Regions from separate parts of the Streptomyces sp. W1SF4 genome, predicted to be linked through region 2. Evidence: riboswitches for the same ligand, from Rfam matches in the RefSeq annotation. Region 2 holds a riboswitch; the other holds the start of a gene.
The links. Region 2 has a riboswitch for S-adenosylmethionine ahead of D1J60_RS10285 (aminotransferase class V-fold PLP-dependent enzyme). Riboswitches for the same ligand answer to the same signal wherever they lie in the genome.

Region 1: linked by a shared signal. The riboswitch ahead of thrC (threonine synthase) and the one ahead of D1J60_RS10285 (aminotransferase class V-fold PLP-dependent enzyme) in region 2 are both predicted to bind S-adenosylmethionine.

What each region holds. Positions count from the first base shown of each region.
Region 1 is NZ_CP034350.1:4,096,333-4,107,061, forward strand. Features, by position in the region: gene D1J60_RS19150 (ROK family protein) at 1-616, opposite strand, end outside; gene D1J60_RS19155 (extracellular solute-binding protein) at 842-2,131, shown strand; gene D1J60_RS19160 (DUF3263 domain-containing protein) at 2,176-2,457, shown strand; gene otsB (trehalose-phosphatase) at 2,514-3,371, shown strand; gene D1J60_RS19170 (hypothetical protein) at 4,049-4,333, shown strand; gene D1J60_RS19175 (DNA-binding protein) at 4,315-4,728, shown strand; gene D1J60_RS19185 (trehalose-6-phosphate synthase) at 5,354-6,823, opposite strand; gene D1J60_RS19190 (glucosyl-3-phosphoglycerate synthase) at 6,935-7,885, opposite strand; SAM riboswitch class I at 8,102-8,240, shown strand; gene thrC (threonine synthase) at 8,258-9,532, shown strand; gene D1J60_RS19200 (MoaD/ThiS family protein) at 9,570-9,848, shown strand; gene D1J60_RS19205 (cold-shock protein) at 10,231-10,437, shown strand.
Region 2 is NZ_CP034350.1:2,185,991-2,196,719, reverse strand. Features, by position in the region: gene D1J60_RS10295 (cytochrome bc complex cytochrome b subunit) at 1-755, shown strand, start outside; gene trpD (anthranilate phosphoribosyltransferase) at 919-1,983, shown strand; SAM riboswitch class IV at 2,072-2,188, shown strand; gene D1J60_RS10285 (aminotransferase class V-fold PLP-dependent enzyme) at 2,415-3,818, shown strand; gene D1J60_RS10280 (Lrp/AsnC ligand binding domain-containing protein) at 4,018-4,299, opposite strand; gene D1J60_RS10275 (rhomboid family intramembrane serine protease) at 4,296-5,030, opposite strand; gene D1J60_RS10270 (hypothetical protein) at 5,144-5,383, shown strand; gene D1J60_RS10265 (NYN domain-containing protein) at 5,423-6,787, shown strand; gene D1J60_RS10260 (NlpC/P60 family protein) at 6,980-7,999, shown strand; gene D1J60_RS10255 (C40 family peptidase) at 8,332-9,384, shown strand; gene D1J60_RS10250 (hypothetical protein) at 9,410-10,534, shown strand; gene D1J60_RS10245 (glycosyltransferase family 4 protein) at 10,556-10,729, shown strand, end outside.

The DNA of each region.
Region 1 (10,729 bases), 1.9 Mb from region 2:
CGTCGGGGTCGCCGGAGGCGGTGGCCCAGGCGCGGCTGACGGCGGAGGCGGAGGCGAGGGTCTCCAGACAGCCGTGCTGGCCGCAGCCGCAGGCGGGGCCGCCGGGGCGGACCACGATGTGCCCGATCTCACCCGCGTAGCCGTGGGCGCCGGCCTCGATGCGGCCGGCGATGCCGATGGCGCCGGCGATGCCGGTGCCGAGCGGGACGAACAGGAAGCGTTCGGCGCCCACGCCCGCGCCGATGCGGCCCTCGGCGAGCCCGCCCGTGCGGACGTCGTGGCCGAGGGCGACCGGGATCCCGTCGAGGCGGGCGGTGAGCAGGTCGCGCATCGGGACGTCCCGCCAGCCGAGGTTCGCCGCGTACACGGCGGTGCCGCGCTCGGCGTCGACGATGCCGGGGACGGCGACGCCGGCGGCCGAGGCGGAGGTGCCGAAGCGTTCCCGGCCGAGGTCGAGGAGCTCGGCGGCGAAGTCCAGGATCGTCTCGACGACGGCGTCGGGGCCCCGCTCGCGGCCGGTGGCGCGGCGTGCCTCGTGCAGCAGGGTGTCGTCCGCCCCGATGAGGGCGGCCTTGATCCCGGTGCCGCCCACATCGAGGGCGATGACGTGTTTCACGGGTTTCACAGCAGACAGTCTCGCGTGCTCGGCGGGGAAAGGTCTAGTCCATTGGAGGGGATTGTTGACCGGCCATACAAATCAGGACCGCCTTACGGACACAGTCCGGAAACAGTCCGCGGCGCACCCCGTTCCGGATGTGGAGGAGCCGCCAAAGTGGTGTAGACCTTACGTCGGATCGTACGTACAACCTGGGGTGGATCAAGAACTGTGAAGGGCCGTTACCTGAGGCCGGCGACGACCGGCGCCGCACTCTGCCTGACCCTGGCCACACTGGCGGGCTGCGGAACCGTGTCCGGCCTCACCGGGGACAACGAGGTGACCCTGCGGGTCGTGGCGGCCGACTACGGGGACAATCCGCAGAACTCCTCCTCCGGCTACTGGAAGAACCTCGCCACCTCCTTCGAGAAGGACAACCCCGGCGTCCACGTCGAGGTCAGCGTCTACTCCTGGTCGGAGGTCGACGCCAAGGTCGCCGCGATGGTCAAGGCCGGCAAGGCCCCCGACATCGCCCAGATCGGCGCCTACGCCGACTACGCCGAGGCCGGCAAGCTCTACACCGCCGACGAACTGCTCTCCGTCACCACCGAGGCCGACTTCCTCGCCCCCCTCGCCGACGCGGGCAAGGTCAAGCGGGTCCAGTACGGGATGCCCTTCGTCGCCAGCACCCGGCTGCTCTTCTACAACACCAAGCTCCTCGGCGACGCCGGCATCATCCCCAAGGACGGCAGCACCCCCTGGCAGCCCAAGAGCTGGGCCGACATCGAGGCCGCCGCCAAGAAGCTCAAGGCCGCCAACGTCCCCACCCCCTTCGCACTGCCGCTCGGCCGCGAAGAGGCCCAGGCCGAGACGATGATGTGGATGCTCGCGGGCGGCGGCGGCTACACCGACAACGAGGAGGCGTACTCGATCGACTCCGCGGAGAACGTCAAGTCGCTGGAGTTCCTCCGCGACAAGATGGTCGGCCAGCAGCTCACCGGCCCCGTCGAACCGGCCAAGCTCGACCGCCAGGCCGCCTTCGACGCCTTCACGCGCGGCGAGGTCGGCATGCTCAACGGCCACCCCACCCTGCTGAAGCAGGCCGCCGGCAAGGGCGTGAAGTTCGGCATGGTCGCCATGCCCACCGTCGACGGCACCGACCACTCCACCATGGGCGTCGCCGACTGGGTCATGGCCTTCAAGAACGGCCACAAGAAGGAGTCCGGGAAGTTCCTGGACCACCTCTTCTCCGCGAAGAACGTGACCACCTTCACCAGCCAGTACGACCTCCTGCCCGTCACCACCAGCGGCTACCGGGCCATGGCCGGCAGCACCGGCGGCTCGGCCGCCCAGCTCAGGACCTTCCTCACCGCCCTGCCCAGCGCCAGGCTCTACCCCGTCGGCAAGAAGTCCTGGGCCCAGGTCAGCGAGGACGTCAAGCAGAACATCGGCAAGACCGTCGCCCCGGGCGGACAGCCCGCCAAGGTCCTGGAGGAGATCGCCGTCGCCGCGCGCAAGGCGGACGGGGAACGCTGACCCTTCCCCCGAGCGCTGTCGGTGGGCGCCGTTAATCTGGCCGTATGACGGACGGCGGGCAGGCGGGTGACACGGGCGGCGCGGCGGCGGAGGCGGCCCCCGGGCCGCTGACCGCCGCCGAGGCCGCCGTACTCGCCTACGAAGGCCGCAGCTGGCCCGGCCCCGGCGCCAAGGAACGCGCGATACGCGAGGCCCTCGGCCTCACCCCCGTCAGCTACTACCAGCTCCTCAACGCCCTCATGGACGACCCCCGCGCCCTCGCCCACGCCCCCGGCACCGTCAACCGCCTCCGCCGCATCCGCGCGGCCCAGCGGGCCAGGCGGTAGCGCGGCCCCGGGGGAACCCTGGGCGGCGGCCGCGCCACGCCGGTAGGGTCGTCCGTATGGGGAGCCAGCCGCATGATCCGCAGCCGATGCCCGTGCCTGCCACCGCAGCCGGACGCGAGGGACTCCAAGCCCTCCTCCGCACACCCCGCAGAGCCGTCATCGCCCTCGACTTCGACGGCACCCTCGCCGAGATCGTCCCCGACCCCGACCAGGCCCGCGCCCACCCGGACGCCGTACCGGCCCTCGCCGAGCTCGCCCCCCGCGTCGACGCCGTCGCCGTCGTCACGGGCCGCCCGGCCGGCGTCGCCGTACGCTACGGCGGCTTCGCCGGGATACCGGGACTGGAGCACCTCGTCGTCCTCGGCCACTACGGAGCCGAGCGCTGGGACGCCGTCACCGGCATCGTCCGCGCCCCCGCCGAACACCCCGGCGTCGCCGCGGTACGGGCCGAGCTGCCGGGCTTCCTCGACGCCATCGGCGCCTGGCGCGGGACCTGGATCGAGGAGAAGGGCCAGGCACTCGCCGTCCACACCCGCCGCGCCGAAGACCCGGCGGCGGCCTTCGACGCCCTGCGCGAACCCCTCGCGGAGCTCGCCGCTCGCCACGGCCTGATGGTCGAGCCGGGCCGCGCCGTCCTGGAACTGCGCCCGCCGGGCATGGACAAGGGCGTCGCACTGACCGAGTTCCTCACGGAACGCGGAGCCGAGGCCGTCCTCTACGCGGGCGACGACCTGGGCGACCTCGCGGCGTACTCGGCGGTCGAGAAGCGCCGCGCCGACGGCCTCCCGGGCCTCCTGGTCTGCAGCGGCTCGGCGGAAGTCCCCGAACTCGCGGCCCGAGCCGACCTGGTCCTCCCGGGCCCGGCAGCCGTATCGGCATTCCTGGCGCAACTGGCGGGAAAGCTGCGGGGCTGACGGCCCGGGCGGGCTCTTTGCCGGCTCGTGCTGGGGGCCCGCTATCTCCCCTCGAGGGGTGGGGCGGGGCGGGGGTTGCCCACCCGCCTCCCTGTCTGCGGGCCGGTGGGCCGGACGGGCGGTAGCCCCTGGGGCCGGATCAGAGCGGGTTGGGGGCTTCCCGTCAGTCCCATCGTCCTTCCGTGTCGTGCCGGCCTGTCAAGGGCGCTCCCTTCGGTCGCGTCGCTACGCGATGGCCTTCGGCCACCCTTGACCGACCGCCCCGAACCGGAAAGCCGAAAGACTGCCGGGAAACCCCCAAAGAAACGGCACGGTCCATCGTTGGAGGAGCGGCCGCCTCAGAGATGGGACGAGCGGGCCGGGCGCCGGCCCGCCGGGCATCCGGCCCCCAGATCCATGATTCCGGGCCAGGGGCGCGGCAACCCGCACGAGAGGTTGACCAGAGCCCCTGGGGAAGCCGACAGGCGCATCAGATCGCTACGCGCTCCTCACATCTCAGCGTCCGACGACCGCCTTGGGCTGATGCCCGCACGCAAGGACGAACGGAGCAGCCCGGGAATCCGACAGGCGTGACAGATCGCTACGCGCTCCTCTGACCCGGAAGAAGAACCCACCAGAGCCGGACGGGCCCCGGCGGCTACCGGAACCGATTCCTACATCTTTGATACTTTGGAAGGGTGTCTGAGACGACGTACGGAATCGGCGAGGGGCCAGCCGCCCGAGTGAGCCTCTCACTGCCCGAGGGAACGGCAGAGGCGATTCGTGCGCGCGTGGGCAAGCGCGAGTTCTCGGCTTTCGTGACGGCGGCCGTGGAGCGTGAGCTGCGCGGGCAGATCCTTGACGAGTACCTGGCCGACTACGAGCAGCGGCGCGGCCCTCTCTCGGCCGAATCCCAGCACGCGGCCCGTCAGGTCTTCGATGAGATCTTCGCGGAGGGCAAGGAATGGCCCGCCGCAAGCTGAGCCGCGAGGGCACTCTCGTTCTGGACAGCGAGGGGCTGTCCAAGTTGCTGAACGACGATGAGCCCGTGGTGTCTCTCATCGCCGAAGCACGCAGTCGTGGCATGGAAGTCGTGATCAGCGCGTTGACGATCATCGAGGCAGTACACGCAGGCACCAACAAGACTCGACTGAACTGGATCCTCTCCGGTGTCCGCGTGATCCCGGTCGGAGAAGAGGAAGCCAGGGCTGCTTCCGTCCTGCTGATGGAGGCGGGCCTTCATGGCCACAAGTACGCGCTCGATGCGGCTGTGGCGGAGGCCGCCTTGCGACAACCGCGTCCTGTCGCCCTGCTCACCTCTGATGTCGACGACATGACGAAGCTCTGCGGAGATCGCGTGCACATCATCGGTGTCTGACAGCCCGCCAGCACGGTCCTCAGCCCCAGACGGCCGATGGCCGCCGAGATCCGAGAAGCGCGTAGCGATCTGTCGCGCCTGTCGGATTCCCGGGCTGCTCTGTTCGTCCTCTCGTGCGGGTACCAGCTCATGACGGCCGCCGGACGCCGAGACATGAGGAGCGCGTAGCGATCTGACGCGCCTCCCGGCTTCCCCGGGGGCGCTGATCAACCTCTCGTGCGGGTAGCCGCGCCCCCGGCCCGGAATCGCAACTCTTGAGGGCCCGGATGCCCGGCGGGCCGGCGCCCGGCCCCTCGCCCCTCGCTGAGGGACCCGTCCCTTGCCCTTGGACCGTGCCGTTTCTTTGGGGGTTTCCCGGCAGTCTTTCGGCTTTCCGGTTCGGGGCGGTCGGTCAAGGGTGGCCGAAGGCCATCGCGTAGCGACGCGACCGAAGGGAGCGCCCTTGAGGGACCGGCCCGAACCGGAAGGACGATGGGACTGACGGGAAGCCCCCAACCCTCCCTGAGGCGGGGCGAGGGGATCCCGCTCCCCGCCTCCCCAGCCCGCACCCGGGGAGGCGGGTGGGCAGCCACCGCCCGCCCCCACCCCTCGAGGGGAGATAGCCGGCCCGCACCGCGAGCCGCCCCTACCCCCGCAGCGCCTCCAGCTGGGCCTCGAACCACGCCGCCGGGGGGAGGGCCGTGGCTGCTGCTGCCAGGCGCTTCGTGCGTTCCGCGCGTTCCGCTTCCGGCATGGTCAGGGCCTCGTGGAGGGCTTCGGCCGTCGCCGTGACGTCGTACGGGTTGACCGTCAGGGCGTCGGCGCGGAGTTCCTCGTACGCTCCCGCACCCGTGGAGAGGACCAGCGCGCAGCCCGCCTCCGAGACGACCGGGATCTCCTTCGCGACGAGGTTCATGCCGTCCCGCACCGGGTTGATCAGGGCCACGTCCGCCAGCCGGTACGCCGCCAGGGAGCGGGCGAAGTCGTCCTGGACGGAGACCAGGACCGGCTGCCAGTCCGCCGTGCCGAACTCCGCGTTGATCTCCTCGGCCAGTTCGCGCACCGACTCGGTGTAGTCCCGGTACACCTTGAGGTCCTGCCGGGACGGGTAGGCGGACGCCAGGTGGACGACGCGGCCGCGCCACTCGGGGTGCGTGGTCAGCAGCTCGCGGTAGGCGAGCAGGCCGCGCAGGATGTTCTTCGACAGTTCGGTGCGGTCGACGCGGACGATCGTCTTGCGGTCGCCGACCTCGGCCCGCAGCGCGGCGAGCTTGTCGTCGACCTCCGGCCGGTGGGCCAGCGCCCGCAGGTCGTCCCCGTCGACGCCCAGGGGGTGGGCGGCCACCGTGGTGAACCGCTTCTCCCCGTACCGGCCGTCCGCCGACATCCTGCGGTGGTGGACGCCCTCGTAGCCGTCCCTGGGCATGTACGGGGAAGCGATGCCGCGCCGGTCGTCCAGGTTGGCGCCAGTGACGAAGTTGACCGCCCACAGCCCGGTGTGGAATCCCAGCCGGTCCGCCCCCAGCATCCCCCACACCAGCTCGCTCCTGATGTCGTCGGGGAGCATGTCCAGGAACTCCCGCGACGCCCAGGGCGTGTGCGTGAAGTGCGCGATCCGCAGGTCCGGACGCAGTTCCCGCAGCTGACCCGGGACCAGGGCGAGGTGGTAGTCCTGGACGAGGACGCAGGCGCCCTCGGCGGCCTCCTCGGCCAGGGCTTCGGCGAAGGCCCGGTTGTAGGCGGTGTACGAGTCCCAGCACCGCCGGAACTCCGCGTCGAAGACGGGCTCGCGGGGGACGTCGTACAGGTGGTGGTGGGTGAACCAGAGCACGGAGTTCGCGATGCCGTTGTACGCGTCGTCGTACACCGCCGGGTCGATGTCCAGCATCCGCACGCCCGGCTCCGCGACGCCCCGGCGGACCGCCTCCCGGTCGGCGTCGGACAGGGCCGCGCAGATCCACAGGGCCTCCGGCTGGGCCGCGAGCGCGGCGGAGAGGCCGGAGACGAGGCCGCCTCCGCCGCGCCGGGCGCTGAGGGTGCCGTCGGCGTCGAGGGCGTACGAGAGCGGGCCGCGGTTGGCGGCGACGAGTACCTGGGAAGCCACGGGGGAAGCCATGTGGCGAACCTAGCCCGGGGCCCGCTCGCTCAAACGTCCGGGAAATGTCCGGTTCGTCACGTAGTGGTCAGGGGTAGGGGCCCGCGGGCCGCCCCGTCCCGCATCCCACCCTCACGCCACGCGCCGTCCCGCGTACTCCTCGACCTCCGCCATCGGCGGCCGCTCCTCCGTGTCCACGGCGTACGTGCGCGGCACGAACCCGTCCGGCCCCCGCTCGAACTGCGTCAGCTCCGGCCGTACCAGGTGCCCGCGCGAGAGCCGCAGCTGCGCGGTGCGGTAGATCGCGGCGGCCATCCGGCCCAGGGCCTGCCCGTCCTGGTGCCGGTGCAGCCGGACCCCCACGTCCACCTGGGCCAGCGCGTCCAGCCCGACCGTGTGCAGCGCGTCCACCAGCAGGCCCAGCTCCACCCCGTAGCCGACGGGGAAGGGGAGGCGTTCCAGCAGGGAGCGGCGCACGGCGTACTCGCCGCCCAGCGGCTGGACGAAGCCGGCCAGCTGGGGCCAGTGGAGGTTGAGGAGCGGGCGGGCCACCAGCTCCGTGACGCGGCCGCCCTGGCCGGGGGTGTCGCCCAGGGGCCGTTCGTACATGGCCTTGACGAACTGCACCTGCGGGTCGGTGAGCAGCGGCCCGACGATCCCGGAGACGAAGGCGGAGTCGAAGTCCCGCAGGTCGGCGTCGACGAAGCAGACGACGTCGCCGGTGGTGGCGAGCAGGGAGCGCCACAGCACCTCGCCCTTGCCGGGCAGGGCCGGGACGCGGGGCAGGATCGAGTCGCGGTGCACGACGCGGGCGCCGGCCTTGGCGGCGACCTCGGCCGTGCGGTCGGTGGAGCCGGAGTCGACGACCACCAGTTCGTCCACCAGGGGGACGGGCGGGGACTCGATCAGGTCGCGCCGGATGATCTCGACGATCTCCCCGACGGTGGCCTCCTCGTCGAGCGCGGGCAGCACCACGCTCACCGTCGTCCCGGCCGCCCGTTTCCGGTCGAGCAGCTGGTCGAGCGGTCGGTCGGCGGCGGACCAGGAGCGGTCTGCCAGCCAGCGCTCCACCTCATCCAGCACTCTCAGCACCCCTTGGGCATGTCTCGGGCTTCATTCGGTCTCTGCGTCACTCGGCCATTTGGGCCGAATTGTGATCCATCTCGCGGTTCGGACGGCTGTCTCAACCGCCCGTCCCTTCGGTTACAGTCTTGAACAACGCGAGAGACCGCCGCATGCCGGGGGTCCCGCGCACAAACGCACCGGCGCGCCGCAGAGCGCGTGTGTCCGGTGCCATACCGCTCATCCAGAGGGGCAGAGGGACACGGCCCGTTGAAGCCCCGGCAACCCTCCAGTCGGTTCTCGCCAGCGCGAGGCCCCGGCTAGGGAAGGTGCCAAATCCGTCTCATGGCGAAGTGCGCCATGGGGAAGATGAGGAGAAAGGGCCTCGCCATCATGGCTGCACAGACTGTCGCCACCTCTGTCGATCTCGGACCCGCCACCGGACTTTCCTGTCGCGAGTGCGGTACCCGCTTCGAGCTCGGCCCCATCTTCGCCTGCGTCGAGTGCTTCGGTCCCCTGGAAGTCGCCTACGAGCTGCCGCTCGGCGACCCGGAGGCCCTGCGCGCCGCGATCGAGGCCGGTCCGAACAACATCTGGCGCTACGCGCCGCTGCTGCCCGTCCCGGCGGACGTGGCCTCCAAGCCGAGCCTGAACCCCGGCTTCACCAAGCTGGTGGACGCCGAGAACCTGGCCAAGGAGCTGGGCGTCACCGGCAAGCTCTACGTCAAGGACGACTCCGGCAACCCGACGCACTCCTTCAAGGACCGTGTCGTGGCCATCGCCGTCGAGGCCGCCCGCGCCTTCGGCTTCACCACCCTGTCCTGCTCCTCCACCGGCAACCTGGCCGGCGCCGTCGGCGCCGCGGCCGCCCGGGCCGGCTTCCGGTCCTGCGTGTTCATCCCGCACGACCTGGAGCAGGGCAAGGTCGTCATGGCCGGTGTCTACGGCGGTGACCTGGTCGGCATCGAGGGCAACTACGACGACGTCAACCGCTTCTGCTCCGAGCTCATCGGCGACCCGCTGGGCGAGGGCTGGGGCTTCGTCAACGTCAACCTGCGCCCCTACTACGGCGAGGGCTCCAAGACGCTGGCGTACGAGATCTGCGAGCAGCTCGGCTGGCAGCTGCCCGACCAGCTCGTCATCCCGATCGCCTCCGGCTCCCAGCTGACGAAGATCGACAAGGGTCTCCAGGAGCTGATCAAGCTCGGCCTCGTCGAGGACAAGCCCTACAAGATCTTCGGCGCCCAGGCCGAGGGCTGCTCCCCGGTGTCCACCGCCTTCAAGGCCGGTCACGACGTGGTGCGCCCGCAGAAGCCGAACACCATCGCCAAGTCCCTCGCCATCGGCAACCCGGCGGACGGCCCGTACGTCCTGGACATCGCGCGGCGCACCGGCGGCTACGTCGAGGACGTCAACGACGAGCAGGTCGTCGAGGCCATCAAGATCCTGGCGCGTGCCGAGGGCATCTTCGCCGAGACCGCGGGCGGCGTGACCGTCGGCGTGACGAAGAAGCTGATCGAGAACGGGCAGCTCGACCCGGCGCTGACCACCGTGGTCCTGAACACCGGTGACGGCCTGAAGACCCTGGAGGCGGTGGCCGCGGACAGTGGCCAGACGGCCACCATCCGCCCGAGCCTGGACGCGTTCCGCGCCGCCGGCCTGGCCTGACCCTTCCCCCTGACACATCCGGAAAGGCGGTAGCGCCATGAGCGTCAACGTCCGCATCCCCACCATCCTGCGCACCTACACCGGCGGCGCCGCCGAGGTCCCGGCCGAGGGCGCGACCCTGGCCGAGGTCATCGAGTCCCTGGAGAAGAGCCACCCGGGCATCGCCGCGCGCGTCCTGGACGACCAGGGCAAGCTGCGCCGCTTCGTGAACGTCTACGTCAACGACGACGACGTGCGTTTCGAGGGCGGCCTGCAGGCGGCGACGCCGGACGGCGCCGGCGTCTCGATCATCCCGGCCGTCGCGGGCGGCTGCTGACGCGTTCAGATCAGAATTGCCCCCTCCGGTAAAAGCGGAGGGGGCAATTCTGCTTGATTGGGCGCGGTAGAGTTGGGGCAGTCCCCTCCGCTGTTCATGCCCGCCGCATATGAGCGGGCCGACGGATGGTTGACATTGAGTCAACATGAGCGTGCCTTTTGGGCCTTTGGTGCCGCTTGTCTGGCCCGAGTTGCCCTGGAATATGCCAGCTTTTCACCTTATTTTCAGGTTTCCGTGTGTCCAGATTTCTCGTCGGATTGACCTGTTGCTGACAGCACCGGTGCGGATACATTCAGCCGCGGTCGAGGCGTTCCGGCGCAAGTTCTGACCCGGGACCGCGAAGTGCGGTCCCGCGCAAGGGCCAGTAATAGGGGAGTTAGGCATGGCTCAGGGCACCGTCAAGTGGTTCAACGCGGAGAAGGGCTACGGCTTCATCGCGGTCGACGGTGGTGCGGATGTGTTCGTCCACTACAGCGCCATCCAGATGGACGGGTACCGCACCCTTGAAGAGGGTCAGCGGGTCGAGTTCGAGATCTCGCAGGGCCAGAAGGGTCCGCAGGCGGACATGGTCAAGCTAGCGGCCGGCTGAGCCGGAGCGAACGCGATCGGCCACCGACGCACGCACGGATGCTCGAGGGGCCCACATCCCGGACGGGGATGTGGGCCCCTCCTGCGTGTCGCCCCGTGTCACCGGCGCGCCGCCCGCGTGTTGCCTGAAGCCGCTTGCACTCGCGGGGGTCGAGTGCTAATCATTGGCGTTAGCACTCTCCAGGTGAGAGTGCTACTAAGACGAGGACCGGGCCGGTGAGGCCCGCAGGGTCCGGCGGGACGGAACCGCCGGATCCGCAGGCCGTCCGTCGCGGGCGCGGGCGCGGTCCGGA
Region 2 (10,729 bases):
TCGGCCCGTACCGCCCGGACCACGTGTCCACCGGTGCGCAGCCCGACTGGTACATGGGTATGCCGGAAGGCCTCATCCGAGCCATGCCGGGCTGGGAGATCAACCTGTGGGGCCACACGCTCGTCCTGGGCGTGTTCATCCCGCTGCTGCTCTTCCCGCTGGTCCTCGGCGCCATCGCCGTCTGGCCCTTCATCGAGTCCTGGGTCACCGGCGACAAGCGCGAGCACCACATCCTGGACCGCCCGCGCAACGTCCCGACCCGCACGGCCTTCGGTGTCGCCTGGATCGCGGAGTACATCGTGCTCCTCATCGGCGGCGGCAACGACATGTTCGCCCAGTACTTCCACCTGTCGATCAACTCGATCACGTGGTTCGTCCGGATCGGCTTCTTCGTCGTCCCGGTCCTGGCGTTCATCGTCACCAAGCGGATCTGCCTCGGCCTCCAGCGCCGCGACCACGACAAGGTGCTGCACGGTCGCGAGACCGGCATCATCAAGCGCCTGCCGCACGGTGAGTTCGTCGAGGTCCACGAGCCGCTGTCGCAGGGCCACCTGCACAAGCTCACCGCGCACGAGCAGTACAAGCCGATCGAGATCGGCCCGACGGTCGACGAGAACGGCGTCGAGCGCAAGGTGACGCGCGGCGAGAAGCTGCGGGCGAAGCTCAGCAAGGGCTTCTACGCGGAGAACAACCAGATTCCGAAGCCCACGGTGGAGGAGTACAAGGAGATCCAGTCCGGCCACGGCCACCACTGATCTCCGGCACGACCGCTTGAGGGACCGGCCCGTCCGGTCCTGGTGTCGCCACGGCGAGAGCCCCGTCCAGTCGCTGGACGGGGCTCTTTGCCGTCTCCGGGGCTGGATAGGCTGAGATCCTTCCCATCGGACGTACGACCCCGACGAGCAGCAGGAGCTGACCATGAACGTTGCGACCCCGGCAGGCGGCGACAGCGTGGCGGCCCGCGGCTGGCCGGGCATCCTGGAGGCGCTGCTCACCCGTCAGGACCTCGTCGCCGAGGACACCGCCTGGGCGATGGAGCGGATCATGCGGGGCGAGGCCACGGACGCGCAGATCGCGGGCTTCGCGGTGGCCCTGCGGGCCAAGGGCGAGACGGTCGCCGAGTACACCGGGCTGGTCCGCACGATGTACGCCCACGCCAACGTGATCGAGGTGCCGGGGCGGACCGTGGACATCGTCGGCACGGGCGGCGACGGCGCCAAGACGGTCAACATCTCGACCATGTCCGCCATCGTGGCCGCCGGCGCCGGAGCCAAGATCGTCAAGCACGGCAACCGGGCGGCGTCCTCCGCCAGCGGCTCCTCCGACGTCCTGGAGAAGCTCGGCGTCAACCTGGCCCTCACCCCGCAGCGGGTGGCGCAGGTCGCCGAGGAGGCCGGCATCACCTTCTGCGCCGCGGTGGTCTTCCACCCCGCCCTGCGCTACGCCGCCTCGGCCCGCCGCGACCTCGGGGTGCGCACCGCGTTCAACGGCCTCGGCCCGCTCACCAACCCGGCCCGCGTCACGGCGCAGGCGGTCGGAGTGGCGGACGCCCGGCTGGCCCCGATCATGGCCGGGGTGCTCGCCGGGCGGGGGACCTCCGCCCTGGTGTTCCGCGGGGACGACGGCCTGGACGAGCTGACCACCACCGGGACCTCGCGGGTGTGGTGGGTCCGCGACGGCGAGGTCACGGAGCACGCCTTCGACCCGCGTGACGTGGGCCTCGGCACGGTCGACATCTCGGCCCTGCGCGGCGGCGACCCCTCGTACAACGCGGACGTCGCCCGCCGCCTGCTGGCGGGGGAGACGGGCCCGGTGCGCGACGCCGTCCTGCTGAACTCGGCGAGCGCCCTGGTGGCGCTGGACCCCGGCACCGGCACGCTGGAGGAGCAGCTCGCGGCCGGCATGGCCCGTGCGGCGGAGTCCATCGACTCCGGGTCCGCGCGCGCGGTGCTGGACCGCTGGGTGGCGGCCAGCAACCGCTGAGGCCGGGTTCCCTTCCGGTCACGGCCCCGGTCCACGATGTGGACCGGGGTCTTGCGCGTGCGGGATCTTGTGGCAGGATGCTCTCCAAGGTCACGAGTGACAGCGTTTAGGCCCCGGCTTGCTGTCCGGCAACCCTCCTTCCGTGGCGGGGTGCCCCGGGTGATGACCAGGCCGTAGGCAGCGAGGTCTACGGCAAGCGCGGATCCCTCGACACCAGGGGTCCTGGTCTCTCGAGGAGCGTTTTCCGTGAGCAAGCGAATGCGATAGGGCGAATCCGCCCCTTCTTCAACCCTCGGATCAGGGTGCCTTCCGCGTACCCCCGATCAGTCCGAGGACCTTCCCGTACCCCCTGACGGCCGCCGCCGCGCGTCGCCGCACCCGCGTACGGGCACTCCGAAGCCATTCAGCCCTGCCTGCCGGGAGATACCGCCATGTCCGCATCCCTGAACGCCGCCACCGCCGCCTGCGCCACCGCCGCCGACGTCCCCGCCTGTGACGGGCCGCTGCCGGTGCTCGGCCGGGACGTCACCGTTCCCCTCGTCACCGGCGGCGAGGTCACCTACGCGGCCCTGGACTACGCGGCCAGCGCCCCCGCGCTGCAGCGGGTCTGGGACGACGTCGCCGCGTACGCCCCGTACTACGGCAGCGTCCACCGCGGCGCCGGCTACCTCTCGCAGCTCTCCACCGACCTGTTCGAGCAGAGCCGCGCCACCGTCGCCGAGTTCCTCGACTGCCGCCCCGCCGACCAGGTCGTCTTCACCCGGTCCACCACCGACTCCCTGAACCTGCTCGCCGCCGCGCTGCCGGCCGGCTGCCAGGTGTTCGTCTTCGAGACCGAGCACCACGCCTCGCTGCTGCCCTGGGGCGACGCCCGGGTCACCTACCTCAACGCCCCCCGCACCCCCGGCGAGGCCGTCGCCACCCTGGAGCGGGCCCTCGCCGACCGCACTGCATCAATTGAAGAGGGCTACGGCCCGGCGCTGGTGTGCGTCACCGGCGCGTCCAACGTCACCGGTGAGCTGTGGCCGGTGAAGGAGCTCGCCACCGCCGCGCACGCCCACGGCGCGCGCATCGTGCTGGACGCCGCCCAGCTGGCCCCCCACCACCCCGTCTCCGTACGGGAGCTGGACGTGGACTGGGTCGCGTTCTCGGGGCACAAGCTGTACGCGCCCTTCGGCTCGGGCGTGCTCGCCGGCCGCGCCGACTGGCTCCAGGAGGCGCAGCCGTACCTCGCCGGGGGCGGCGCCTCCCGCAAGGTGGCCCGCCGCGAGGACGGCGGCGTCGACGTCGAGTGGCACACCACCGCCGCCCGGCACGAGGCCGGCTCCCCGAACGTGATCGGCGTCTACTCCATCGCCTCCGCCTGCCGCGCCCTGCGGGAGGCCGGCTTCGAGAACCTCGTCGCCCGGGAGGAGCACCTCATCGCCAAGGTCCGCGAGGGCCTGGCGGAGGTCCCGGCGGTGCGGGTGCTGTCGCTGTTCGGGGACGACGCCCCGCGCGTCGGCGTCATCTCGTTCGTGGTGGACGGCTGGAACAGCTCGCACTTCGCGGCCGCGCTGTCCGCCGAGTACGGGATCGGGGTGCGGGACGGGCTGTTCTGCGCCCACCCGCTGGTCCGCACCCTGCTGGGCAGCGAGCCGCAGGCCCAGGGCGAGTGCGGGGCGCCGGAGGCGGCGCCGGGGGAGCGGTCGCTGAACGCGATCCGGGTCAGCTTCGGGGCGGGGACGCCGGACGAGCACGTGGAGCGGTTCGTCCGCGCGGTGCGGGAGCTGGTCGAGGACGGTGCGAAGTGGTCCTACCGGACGGAAGAGGGCCGCTGCGTGCCGGCTGTGTAGGTGTGCGCGGGGCCGGCCGCTGCGCGGGGCCTGCCCCTCCCCGCCCTTCAACCGTTCTCGCCTCAAACGCCGGCGGGGCTGGAAGCGCCGCGCAGCGGCAAATTCCAGCCCCGCCGGCGTTTGAGGCGCGGGGGTCTGGGGGCGGAGCCCCCAGGACGGGCCCCGCGCAGTGGCACCCCGTACCGGCCCGGGGAGAGGGCTACGCGTCCAGGCCGATGGCGAAGGCGGCTTCGAGGTCGTGCTGCGAGTACGTGCGGAACGCGACGTGCGTGTCGGTGGCCTCGACGCCCGGGATCTTGCTGATCCGGCCCGGGATGATGTCCGCGAGGTTCTCGTGGCGGGCCACCCGGACCAGGGCGATCAGGTCGTACGTACCGGTGACGGAGTAGACCTCGCTGACGCTGTCCAGCTGCGCGATGGACTCCGCGATCTCGGGGATCCGGTCCACGCTGGTCTTGATGAGCACGATCGCGGTGATCACGGTTGGCTGTCTCCCTCGCCGGCAGTCACTGGTCTCCTCACTCTAGTCGTACGGCGATAGCGGGCCCACGCGTAGCAGAAGCCCAGCGAGAACCCCACCACGTGGGCCAGGTAGGCCACTCCCGGACCGCTCCCCGCGCGGTGCGCCGCCAGCCACTGGAGGCCGAACCAGAACAGCAGCACGATCCATGCCGGGAAGCGCAGCGGCAGGAAGAGCAGGAACGGGAACAGGCTGGTCACCCGCGCCCGCGGGAAGAGGCACAGGAAGGCCCCCAGCGCCGCCGAGATCGCCCCCGACGCGCCCACCAGGGTCTGGTCCGAGGACGCGTTGGCCGCCGCGTAGGCCGCCAGCGCGAGGTAACCCGTGCAGACGTAGAACACGAGGAAGGGCGCCCGGCCCATCCGCTCCTCCGTCATCGCGCCGAAGACGTAGAGGAACAGCATGTTCCCGAGCAGGTGCAGCCAGCTGCCGTGGACGAACAGCGCCGTCAGCGGGGTCAGGAGCGGGCGTCCGGCCCCCGAGAACAGCTCGTCGGGGACGACGCCCCAGTGCCGGAAGTACGCCGTCCCCGTCTCCACGAGCAGATCGCCCGTCCCGTAGGCCGGGTTCAGGCCAGAAGCCGGGCCGAGGACGAACACCGCGCAGCAGGCGGCGATCAGCGCGTACGTGACCACGGGCCCCCGGGCGGCATCGCACAGGGTCCGCCACTTTACGATCATGCGACAGAGCATGACGCAGGCGGACCCACCTGAGGGTGGTGCCAGGCCGTAGGGTTACGTGCTGCGGTCCGCCGACCGCGGCGTAGGGCTTTAATTGAATGAGCTACGAAGGAGAGAGCGGCCTGATGACGGTTCCCCTGCCGACCGACACCACCCGGTGGCGCTGCACCCTGTGCGGCAACCTCACGCGGTTCGATGTCACCCGATCGTCGAAGGTCGTGGAGTACGTCCACCTCGATCTCGCCGGGGAGCCCAAGGTCGAGGAGCGCGAGGTGGTCAGTGAGACCATCGAGTCGGTCCGCTGCCGCTGGTGCAACGCGGTGGACCAGATCGAGCTCGTGGACAGGCCGGGCACCGACTCCTGACGGAGCGGGGCCCACAGTAGATCACGGTAGGGGTGACGGATTGTGGAGCCAGCAAGCGGCGCGACGCAGGCCGACGCGGCCGGCGACGCCGCGGAGGTCCTCGACCGCCCGCTGCCGGAAGGCGTGCGGCGCCGGGTCGTCGCGATCGTCTCGGACGCCTTCGGCGGTCTGACGGTCGGGGACCTCCCGGCGCAGCTGCGGCAGTACGCCCGCTTCACCCCGACCCGCCGCGCCAAGTTCGCGGGCAACGCCATGGCCGCGGCCGTGGAGACCGACGGGGTCTTCCGCAGCCGGATCGCGGAGAAGCTGCGCGAGGCGCAGCCCGAGCTGACCGGGGCCCTGGAGTCGGGCGCCCCGCCCGCCGCCGCGGACCCGCTGGACGTGGCGGCCGCCGCGTACGTGCTGCGCCCGGCCGGCTGGGTCAAGCTGGTGGCGTCCGCCGGTGAGGAGGCGCAGCGCGCCGACGCCGAGCGGGTCGGCGACGAGACACGGCGGGAGCTGGAGCGGCTGCGCGAGGAGCTGGCCCAGCTGAAGGAGGCCCAGCGCTCCGGCGGCGAGCAGGTGCGGGCCGAGCTGGAGGCCGCCCGCAAGGAAGCGGAATCGCTTCAGCGCAAGCTGCGCAGCGCCCTGAGCGACGTCAAGCGGGGCGAGGCCGCCCTGCGCAAGCTGGGCGGCGAGATCGACGGGATCCGCGGTGAGGCGGCGGCGCAGGTGGCCGCCGCCGAGAGCGAGTCCCGGCGCCTGAAGTCCCGCCTGGCGGAGGTGGAGTCGGCGCTGGAGACCTCGCGCCGGGCCACCCGGGAGGGGCGCAGCGTCGAGGACATGCGGCTGCGGCTGCTGCTGGACACCGTGCTGGACGCGGCGGCCGGACTGCGCCGCGAGCTGGCGCTGCCGCCGGTCTCCACGCGGCCGGCCGACACCGTGGACGCGGTGGAGCCGGGCCGGATGACCCCGAAGGACATCGCGGCGCGCGCCCTGTCGGAGACCGATCCGGCGCTGCTGGACCAGCTGCTGGCGCTGCCCCAGGCGCACCTGGTGGTCGACGGCTACAACGTGACGAAGACCGGCTATCCGACGATGCCGTTGGAGAAGCAGCGGCTGCGGCTGCTGGGCGGGCTGTCGATGCTGGCCGCGCAGACGGGTGCCGAGATGACGTGCGTCTTCGACGGTGCGGAGCTGGCGGCGCCGGTGCTGCTCGCGCCGCCGCGCGGGGTGCGGGTGCTGTTCTCCAAGGCGGGTGTGACGGCGGACGAGTTGATCCGCCAGCTGGTGCGGGCCGAGCCGCCCGGCCGTCCGGTGGTGGTGGTCTCCACCGACCGCGAGGTGGCCGACGGGGTGGCGAAGGCGGGCGCCCGGCCGGTGACGTCCGCATTGCTGCTCAAGCGGCTTTCGCGCGTTTCGTAACGCAAGCGGAAGACGTACCGTCAGCTCCTCGGCACGCAGCGTGGGGCTTGTGTGAAGGAAGCGGAACGGCGTCGGGATTTTTCTGCAGGGGGTTTGAAGTGATCAAGGACGGCTCGCTAGGGTCCGCTCAAACCTTCGTGCGGTAGCGCACCCGTTCGGGTGCGGGCCCCCGAGGAGAAGGAGCCCGCCCCCGTGGCGTCCCACCGCCGACCCAGGCCGCCGGCCCGCACCCGCGTGACCGTGCTCACCGCCACCGCCGCCGCGGCGGTCGCCCTCTCCGCGCAGTCCGCCGTGGCCGCCCCCGCCGGACCCGACAAGGACGAGGTCAAGAGCAAGGTCGACGCCCTCTACGAGGAGGCCGAGCAGGCCACCGAGAAGTCCAACGGGGCCCGCGAGCACCAGGCGGAACTCGAGAAGGAGATCGCGCGGCTCCAGGACGCCGTGGCCCGCGACCAGGACGAGCTCAACGACCTGCGCAACACCCTCGGTTCGCTGGCCACCGCCCAGTACCGCGGCGGCGGCCTCGACCCGTCCGTCGCGCTCCTGCTCTCCGCCGACCCCGAGACCTACCTCGACAAGGCCTCCACCCTCCAGCAGTTGAGCGGCAGACAGCTGGAGGCGGTCGCCCGGATCCAGGCCAAGCAGCGCGCCCTCGCCCAGCAGCGCCAGGAGGCCGCGAGCAAGCTCGCCGACCTCGACGCCACCCGCAAGGAACTCGCCGAGAAGAAGAAGGCCGCCCAGGACAAGCTCGCCGAGGCCCAGGCCCTCCTCAACACGCTCAGCGCCCAGGACCGCGGCCGGCTCAAGGAGGAGGAAGCCAGGCAGAGCGCGGCCGGGCAGAAGGCCGCCCCCGCGGTGAAGGCCTCCGGCCGGGCGGGGGCCGCGCTGGCGGCCGCGAAGACCAAGCTGGGCAGCGCGTACATCATGGGCGCCACCGGCCCCAGCGCCTACGACTGCTCCGGGCTGACCCAGTGGGCCTACGGCCAGGCCGGCGTCGGCATCAGCCGCACCACCTACACCCAGGCCAACGACGGCACGCGCATCGGCCGCAGCCAGCTCCAGCCCGGTGACCTGGTCTTCTTCTACGACGACCTGCACCACGTCGGCCTGTACGCCGGCAACAACATGACCCTGCACGCCTCCAACCCGCGCGGCGGCGTCAAGTACGAGTCGATGGACAACATGCCGTTCCAGTTCGGCGTCCGCATCTGACCCCCCGCCCCGGGCCCGCCGCATCTGACCCTCCGCCCCGGGCCCGCCGCATCTGACCCTCCGCCCCGGGCCCTCCGCCCCGGGCCCTCCGCCCCGGGCCCTCCGCCCCGGGCCCGCCGTACACCGCCCATCCGGGCGAATTGCGCGGAGGGGCCCTGACCCCGTGCCCCGCCCATGACCTGCGTCTGAGGCGGGTAGCCGTCATGCGCGCCCCCCGCCGGCCGTTGGCCGGTGCGTGGCCGCGCGGCTACTGTCTGCCAGCGCGGAACCCGGTACACGGCCGTCCACGGGGGGCGGACCCGGGCCCCGCACAGCGGAAGGAGCGGTTCCCCATGGCGTCCCACCGCCGGTCCGGGCTCAGCGGCCTCGACCGGAACACCAAGGTCACCGCCTTCACCGCCGCCGCGGCGGGCGCCGCCGTGGCCATCACGGGCGCACCCGCGCTCGCCTCCCCGGGCCTCCCCCAGGAACCCGCCGGAAGCGCCCGCGCCCAGGTCGACCGGCTCTTCGAGGAGGCCGAGCAGGCCACCGAGCGGTACAACGAGGCCGGCGAGAAGGCCGACGCCCTGCGCGCCCAGATCAGCCGGGCCCAGGACGCCGTCGCCCGCGGCCAGGACCGCATCAACACCATGCGCGGGGTCCTCGGAACCTTCGCCGGCGCCCAGTACCGCTCCGGCGGCCTGGACCCCACCGTCGAGCTGATGCTCTCCGACGACCCCGCCGCCTACCTCGACAAGGCCGCCGTCCTGGGCCGGCTCAGCGGCCGCCGCGCCCAGCAGCTGGCCGAACTCCGCGAGGAGCAGAGCCGGATCGGACAGCAGCGCCAGGACGCCTCCCGCAAGCTCGCCGAACTGGAGGCGCTGCGCACCGAGGTGGCCACCCAGAAGCGCTCCGTCACGGCGAAGCTCGCCGCCGCGCGCCGGCTGCTCAACGAGATGCCCTCCGAGGAGCGCGCCGACTTCGAGCGCGCCTCCCGCTCCGGCGGCCGGGGCCACGCCGACGGCCTGCCCGACCTGCCCGTCGGCGGCGGCCGCGCCTCGGGCCGCGCCATGGCCGCCGTGATGGCCGCCCGGGCCGCCGTCGGGAAGCCCTACGTGTGGGGCTCCACCGGCCCCTCCGGCTTCGACTGCTCCGGGCTGATGGTGTGGTCGTACCGCCAGGCGGGCGTCTCCCTGCCGCGCACCTCGCAGGCCCAGCGGTACGCGGGCCGGCAGGTGCCGCTGTCGCAGGCGCAGCCCGGGGACCTGGTGACGTACCGCTCCGACGCCAGCCACGTCGGCATGTACGTGGGCAACGGCCAGGTGGTGCACGCCCCGTACCCGGGCGCGCGGGTGCGGTACGACCCCGTCGGGATGATGCCGGTGTCCTCGGTGACCCGGCCCTGAGCCCGCCCCTGCGTACGATCGGCGGATGATCCGGGTCCGCCGACGCACCGCCGTACGCCTCCTCGCGCTCGCGCTGTGCCCGCTCCCGGCGCTGGCCGGCTGCACGGGCCCCGAGCCCGCGGCCCCGGCCGACACGGCGGTACGGCGGGCCGTGGCCGACTGGTCGGCGGCCCCGCCCGCGCGGCTCGCCGGGATCCCGCTGGAGGACTGGTCGTACCGGGTCGCCACGGTCCGGCAGGACGGCGTACGCGCCTTCGCGCGCGCGGAGCTGCGCTACCGGCTGGCCGGCTACGACGCGGCCCCGGCGGCCTCGGCCCGCGAGGTGGAGCTGACCCGGGACGGCACCGGCTGGCGGGTCACCGCCGACCGGCCCGCCCCCGGGGCGCCGGCGCAGCTGTGGGACCAGGGGGAGCCGGCCGTCGTGCGGGGCGCGCACAGCCTGGTCCTCGGGGTCGGCCGCAGCCCGCAGGAGCTGTCCGCCCTCGCGGACGGGGCCGACCGGGCGGTGCCGGCCGTCGGCGCGGCCTGGCCGGGGCCGTGGGCGCGGCGGGTGGTGGTCCTGGCACCCGCGACGCTGGACGCGATGGCCGCGCTGCTGGGGCGGCCGGCCGACACCTACCGGGGCCTGGGCGCCGTCACCACCGGCAGCACCGGGGGCGGGCCGGCGCCGGCCGACCGGGTCGTGGTCAACCCGGAGGGGTACGCGGGCCTTTCGGAGGCCGGGCGGCGAATCGTCCTCACCCACGAGGTCACCCACGTCGCGACCCGCGCCGCGACCTCGGCGCGGACCCCGCAGTGGCTGTCGGAGGGCTTCGCGGACTGGGTGGCGTACCGGGGGACGGGGACCACCCCGGCGGAGGGCGCGCCGGAACTGGCCCGGGCCGTGCGGCGCGGCGAGCTGCCGGGCGCGCTGCCGGCCGACGACGCGTTCGCCTTCGGCACCGACCCGTCGGCGGCGGCCCGCGCCTACGAGGGCGCCTGGCTGGCCTGCCGGCTGGTCGCCGCCCGGTGGGGCGAGGGGGCGCTGGTCCGCCTGTACGAGCTGGCGGGCCGCGAACCGCTGCCGGCGGCGCTGGAGCAGGCCCTGGGGACGGACCTCCCCGGGCTGACGGAGGCCTGGCGGCAGGCGCTGGGGGCGGACCTGCGGTAGCGGTCCGGTACGTTGGCGGGGATGCACAAGACGCTGATCGTGACGAACGACTTCCCGCCGCGCCCGGGCGGCATCCAGGCCTTCCTGCACAACATGGCGCTGCGGCTGGACCCCGAGCGGGTCGTCGTCTACGCGTCCACCTGGAAGCACGGCGCGGAGGGCCGCGAGGCCACCGCCGCCTTCGACGCGGAACAG